DNA from 3 places in the Cobetia sp. L2A1 genome. Region 2 is predicted to be linked to each of the others. Evidence: predicted binding sites of a transcription regulator. Region 2 holds the regulator's gene; each other region holds the start of a gene.
What was found. The regulator sigma-54, encoded in region 2, starts transcription at its own class of promoters, with help from an activator protein. The targets are predictions, from matches to a motif close to TGGCACNNNNNTTGCTNT.
Positions count from the first base shown of each region.

Region 1: a site for sigma-54 is predicted at 958-975, ahead of GQR90_RS16940 (NCS1 family nucleobase:cation symporter-1). Genes of this name have one in related genera too.
Region 3: a site for sigma-54 is predicted at 979-996, ahead of GQR90_RS00285 (amino acid ABC transporter substrate-binding protein). Genes of this name have one in related genera too.

Region 1 is NZ_CP047025.1:3,982,254-3,984,531, reverse strand. It holds gene GQR90_RS16945 (aspartate/glutamate racemase family protein) at 1-559, opposite strand, end outside; gene GQR90_RS16940 (NCS1 family nucleobase:cation symporter-1) at 1,031-2,278, shown strand, end outside.
Region 2 is NZ_CP047025.1:797,272-799,549, forward strand. It holds gene hpf (ribosome hibernation-promoting factor, HPF/YfiA family) at 1-197, opposite strand, end outside; gene GQR90_RS03430 (RNA polymerase factor sigma-54) at 795-2,243, opposite strand.
Region 3 is NZ_CP047025.1:62,168-64,445, reverse strand. It holds gene GQR90_RS00285 (amino acid ABC transporter substrate-binding protein) at 1-891, opposite strand, end outside; gene speE (polyamine aminopropyltransferase) at 1,295-2,158, opposite strand.

The DNA.
Region 1 (2,278 bases), 930 kb from region 2:
CAGCGCACCCCAACACCAGACTTCTAGCACCGCTGGCCCGAGCGGATTCACAGCTTTCCAGCAAGGCGGGAGGAGGTGTCTGTGCCTGCGAGAGCGTCATTACCGGCACCTCGCACGCCAGTACCGTGGAGCAGAGCGAGCGCATCGCGTAGCGCTCCAATAGCTGATGCGACATCGGCAGCGTACTGGCCATGCTGGTGACGATGGCAAAAGGAGGCACCGAAAGTGCCGCCATGTGCATGGCTGCCTGTGCGATACCCAATACCGGTACGGGGCTCAGCTCCCGCGCGGCTTCCAGCCCGGGATCTCCGAAGCAGGCCAGCAGGTAGCCATCGGCGGGAGGCGTCTCCAGCAGGCCAGCTCTGTCCTGACTGATCAGCGCAAGTAGCGCGATGACGGCCATGGCCTCCTCAACGGCTGTCTCGATGCTTGGGGCGCCATGTTCGGCAGTCAGCACCTCCAGCTTTACATCCTCTGGCAGTTGCTGCATCAGGCGCTCGGCCATCTGCTGGCTCATGGTGTGACTGGTATTGGGGTTGATGACCTTGAGACGCAGCATGCTGAAGTTCTCGTCTGGGCGTGTCTGGCCTGATGAATGAGGCGAATGACACGCGCTGGAAGGGACTGACAAGTCGGGAATGCCTGACCGCGAATGACCACCAGCACCAGCAGCTTTCGTGCCAGCCCGGAGCCCATCAGCAAAGAAACGTTCGTTTCATCATGTATGTTCGCCTCATCAATCACTCCCCTATCCACTGACGTCGCGACAAGGCAGAGGGCCCTTTCCGGCACCCTGAACTCTGCTCGTCAATGGTGCAGACTCCTGATCGATCAGCCATCAATGGTGCGTCGTTACTGGGGATTCCTCATGATTCGCGTCTCCGCCAGGCAAAGACGATCGGATGGTGAGGGTGCGAGAAAGCATTATGGATTGAAAGTCAGCAACAAGTGTTTCACTGGCACGCTTGTTGAAAGGTGGGAGGCATTCCGAGACATGTCGCCTCGGGAAAGGCCCACTCTGGAGACGACAATGACACGCCAGACCACCCCAAGCGCTGATCTGCCCGAGGCCAGCAAGCGACTGATCAACGAGGACCTCGCGCCTTGCGATCAGAACTGGAACTGGTACAACATCTTCTCGTTCTGGATGTCCGATGTGCACAGTGTCGGTGGCTACGTGTTTGCGGCCAGCCTGTTTACTCTGGGCTTGGCGAGTTGGCAGATACTGGTCGCGATGCTGGTGGGAATTCTCATTGTGCAGGTGTTTGCCAATCTGATCTCGCGCCCCAGTCAGCTGACCGGTGTTCCTTTCCCGGTGGTCTGTCGTCAGTCTTTCGGTATCTACGGCGCCAACATTCCCGCGATCATCCGTGGCCTGATCGCGGTGGTGTGGTACGGCATCCAGACATATCTGGCCGCACATGCACTGATGCTGGTGCTGCTGCGTTATGTGCCGTCGCTGGAAGGGTTGACCGAGGTTCAGTATTTCGGCCTCTCTACGCTGGGATGGTACTGCTTCCTCTTCATGTGGGTGCTGCAGGCGTTGGTGTTCTGGTGGGGCATGAATGCCGTACGCCGCTTCATCGACTTCGCAGGCCCCGCAGTCTATGTGGTGATGTTCGCGTTGGCAGGTTGGATCGTCTGGCAGGCCGGCTGGGAAAACATCAGTTTCACACTGGGGAGCAAGACACTGTCCGGCAGTGAAGCGCTTTGGCAGATGGTGATCGCGGCGGCATTGGTGGCGGGCTACTTCGCTGGGCCGACGCTCAACTTTGGCGATTTCTCGCGCTATTGCGCGACGCCCGGGGACGTGAAGCGTGGCAACTTCTGGGGCCTGCCAGTCAACTTCCTGTTGTTTGCCATCATCACCGTCGTCGTGGTGTCCGGCACACAGCCCATCTTCGGTGAGATGCTGCATGACCCGATGGAGACCGTGGCGCGCATCGACAATGGTGTGGCAGCAGCGCTGGGCATTCTGACCCTGGTACTGGCGACCATCGGCATCAATATCGTGGCCAACTTCGTCTCGCCAGCCTTTGATTTCTCCAATGTGGCCCCCTCGCGTATCAGCTGGCGAATGGGGGGCATGATAGCGGCCATTGGTTCCATCTTCATCACACCGTGGAATCTGTTCAACAATCCCGAGATCATTCAGTACACAGTGGGTATCCTCGCGGCCGCCATCGGGCCCGTCTATGGAGTGATCCTGTTTGACCATTATCTGATCCACAAGGGGAATATCAATACGCGCGCCCTGTTCACGGAAAGTGCGCAAGGG
Region 2 (2,278 bases):
TCTGCCAGGGCATGGAGGTCTGCGCCTGCAGCATGCAGCGTACAGGCTGCCTGCTGGCGCTCCTTCTCGATCGACAGAGTCACCTGAACATTGGTGATATTGTCGTAATGCCGTTCGAGGCGAGCGAGCTTCTCGTTGATGTAATCGCGGAGAGGATCGGTAAGTTCCACATGATGCCCGGTGATATTCACTTGCATGGACACGCTCCTTTATCCAACGGGTTACCTTTCAATTGTAACCCTTTTTGACTGCGAGCAAACCCTGATAAGACGCTCTGCTACATGGTTTGCGCATCCGCCACTGCCAGTAACAAAATTGGGCCGCGTCAGGTGCGCCGAGCGCCTACCCTGACAATGCCCAAGCTTTGAGCAAAGATCAACGCTGCGCTGCATCGTGGTGTAAGGCTTGTCTTCAACTCACTGAGGGATAACGGAACATTCCATCAAAGAGGAGTGCGTTGGTTTGCGTTAGAAGCGCAGCAAGAAGCCGCCTGTTAGTCGCCAATCACAGCATATACGTCGATATTGGCGGTCTTCTGAAACTGACAACAAGTGCGCTTCGAGTGTGACAAGAGCACGATCGGACGTGAGAAGAGTTACACGAATGATCGACAATACTAATAAAAGTGATTTGAAAAACAGGCGATTGGAAGCGCACGCCGGATTCTAGCGAAAATATCTTGGTAGAAAGCCGACGACTTTCACGCACGTCGGCTGGCCATCATGCGGATATTGACGATAGGGGAGGCCATGACAGAGAGGCCGTAGTCGAAGGGCGGCCTCTCTGTCATGTAATCAAGCGAGTCGCTTGCGCTCACTGGAAGACGGAATGCCCATGGCTTCGCGATATTTGGCGACGGTGCGGCGCGCGACTTCAATGCCATCGCTGGCGAGTAGATCGACCAGCCGTGAATCCGACAGCGGTTTTCGCGCTGGTTCGTCTGCAATCAATTTGCGGATGCGCGCACGAATGGCCGTGCTGGAATGCGCATCACCATTGCCGTTACCACCGACCTGGCTCGAGAAGAAGAACTTGAGTTCGAAGACGCCGCGTGGTGTATGAATGTACTTTTGCGTCGTGACGCGAGAGATGGTGGATTCGTGCATCTCGACTACCTCGGCAATATTGGCGAGGATCAACGGCTTCATGCCTTCCTCGCCTTGCTCAAGAAAGTCGATCTGCCGCGTCATGATCTCACGCCCGACCTTGAGCAGCGTGTCATTGCGTGACGAGAGACTTTTCATCAGCCAGCGCGCTTCCTGAAGATTATCCTTGAGAAAGGTGTTGTCTACTGACTTGTCTGCCCGTTTGATGAGCGCTGCATAGTCTGGCTGTATACGCAGCTTCGGGAGTGCCTCGGGATTGAGCTCCACTTGCCAGCCGCGCCGGGTATGGCGTACCAGCAAGTCGGGTATCACGTAGTCACTGGCGGGCTCCCCCCAGGCAGAAGCTGGCCGTGGGTCCAGTGCTCGTATCAGCCGGATGACGTGATCCAGCTCGTCATCATCCAGCCCCAGGCGGCGCTTGAGTAGCTTGCGATCATCGTTCCCTAGTGCTTCGAGAAACTGGCGTACCAGGCGGCGAGCTTGAGCAAGCAGTGTCAGGTCATCGGGCAGCAAGGCCAGTTGTAGCAGCAAGCATTCGCGTAGATCACGCGCAAAGACGCCGGTCGGATCGAACTGCTGCAGGCGGAGCAGGACCTGCTCAAGCTCCGATGCTTTGAGGCCAGACAGCCCTTGTCCACGTAGACCATCGACGAGCTCATCAAGCGACAGGCTCAAGTAGCCTGCGCCGTCCACGGCATCTATCAGGCTTTCCGCCATCTGCCGTTCACGGTCGTCGAGGTCGGTCATTGCCAACTGCCAGCGTAGATGATCTTGCAGGCTTTCTACACTCGTGTTGCGCTCGAAATCCTGGCCGTCATCACTGCCGCTACTGCTTCCCGAGTTTGTCAGGCTGCCAGCATGATCCTGATAGAGGTCCGACCAGTCGCTATCGAGAGGATATTCTTCCGGGATATCACTACTTGTTTCAGCTGAAGAGATTTCGCTCGCATCCTGAATCTCGACGACTTCCAGCGCCTCATAGTCCTCGTCGAGTTCCAGCATGGGATTGGACTCGAGCGCCTGTTGGATTTCCTGACGCAGGTCGAGCGTCGACAACTGTAGCAGCTGAATGGCCTGCTGCAGTTGTGGCGTCATGGTCAGTGAAGTGCCAAGGCGGAGTTGCAGGGTGGGTTTCATGGGGCTATCGATTCACGGCAAAGGAACGTGCTTCT
Region 3 (2,278 bases), 740 kb from region 2:
CTGATATGCCCAATCTGCTGATAGACCCATGGCCTCGCCATAGTTGCCATCGGCTCCGACCAAGCGGGCAATGTTCGGATTGCTATCGGCCTTCATGGATTCAACATTCTCGGACGTCAGGCCCATTTCTTCCGCGTTGATCTGAGCGAACAGGGTCCATTTCACGATGTTGAACCACTGATCATCACCCTGACTTACGACGGGGCCCAGCGGCTCCTTGGAAATGACTTCCGGTAGCACCATTGCGGCAGCCGGATCAGCAAGCTTGATACGCAGGGCATAAAGCTGGGACTGATCGGAAGTCAGTACGTCGCAACGGCCTGCCTCAAAGCCTTTGACGGTCTGATCGGAGGTATCGAAAACGACTGGCTCGAACTTCATGCCATTGAGGCGGAAATAGTCGGCCAGGTTCAGCTCGGTCGTGGTACCGGACTGGATGCAGATGGCTGCGCCATCCAGCTCCTTGGCGCTGGCGACACCGAGATCCTTGCTGACCATGAAGCCCTGGCCGTCATAATAGTTTACGCCGGCGAAGTTCAGGCCCAGTGAAGTATCGCGTGTAGCGGTCCAGGTGGTGTTGCGTGACAAGACATCGATCTCGCCGGACTGCAGTGCGGTGAAGCGCTCCTTGGCCGTCAGCGGTATATAACGCACCTTGCTGGCGTCGCCGAATACTGCAGCAGCCACACCACGGCATACATCGACATCGAGGCCCTGCCAGTTGCCAGCATCATCCGGTGCCGAGAAGCCCGGCAAGCCGGTACTGACGCCACACTGGACAAAACCCTTTTCCTTGACGCTATCCAGAGTCGCTGCGCTGGCGCCACTGGCTACAACGGTAGCCAGAAGGGCGGCGCTAACGATCAGCAGTGGCTTCTTATTGTTATGCATCATGAATCCCTCGCGTATGTCTGGGTTCCGCTCGAAAATCTTTCCGATACGGATGTGGTGCAATGCTATGCATGGCACCCCTCGACAATAGCAAGCTGCGTTCCAATTTCCGCCTATCGCGTAATTCACTACGTTCAACGCTTGAAAAACCACTAAAAGACAGTGAAAAAGGCCAAAGATGGTAAGAGAGGCCAAGGATAGTATGGCGTGCTTGGCGCGTAGATGGTGCCGTTATTCGGCATGTTCGCTTCATATCGGTGCAAAATAAAAACGGCCGTTTCATAATGAAACGGCCGCTTAGGTTTTCTTCTGGCTCTCAACAGGACAGCTGCGACCAATGTCTCAGCCTTCCCGCATCAACGCTGACTCATCCAGAAGCACTCAACATGCCGCTGAAAATCGATCATTTTTCCAGCAAGCGCTGCATGAAGGGCGGCAGTACCAACGCAGCGCGATGCCCTTCCACCGTGTAGAAATCGCGCGCGAACGTTGCCGCCGCCGCGTCTTCTTCACGGAAGGCTTTCACATCACATCCCTTGCCGGCGAGCGTGCAGCTCCACCAGCCGGACGGATACACCGGCTGCGGAAACGGTAGCGTGGCTACGCTATCAAAACCGGCCTCGCCCATATCATTACGTAGGTCCTTGATGATGGAGTCGGTGTGATACAGCGGCGATTCGCTCTGCTGCACCATCAGGCCGCCCTGCTTGAGGATACGGTGACAACGCTTGAGGAAGTCAGTCTTGAACAGACCTTCCGCCGGACCGACCGGGTCAGTAGAGTCAACGATCATCACGTCGATGCTTTCGTCCGGGCAATTGTCGACCCACTTCACGCCATCTTCAAACAACAGCTCAGCGCGCGGATCATCGTTGGAATCGACCAATGCCGGGAAGAACTTCTCAGAGGCACGTGTAACCGCTGGATCGATATCGATCTGCGTCACTTTCTCCACGCCCGGGTGCTTGAGCACCTCACGCAGCGTACCGCAGTCACCACCACCGATGATGACAACGCGCTTGGGTGCAGCATGGGCGAACAGCGCCGGGTGCGACATCATCTCGTGATAGAGGAAGTTGTCGCGATCGGTCAGCATCACGCAGCCGTCCAGCACCATCAAATTGCCGTAGGTCTCGGTGGCATAGACTTCGAGGTGCTGATAGGGAGTCTGCTCGTCATGCAGCTTGTGGCTGACCTTGAGCGAGAAGGCGCTGCCGTGGCGATCGAAGATTTCGGTAAACCAGGAGCCATCGAGACGTTCGGTCATGGGGACCCTCGCAATGGATATCGGGAATCGGGATATCGAGGTATGAATCGGGATGGTATCTAGTACATCAAGAACTAGAGCATCGAATGAGCCTTGCCGATAATGCATCAGCGTGGCGCA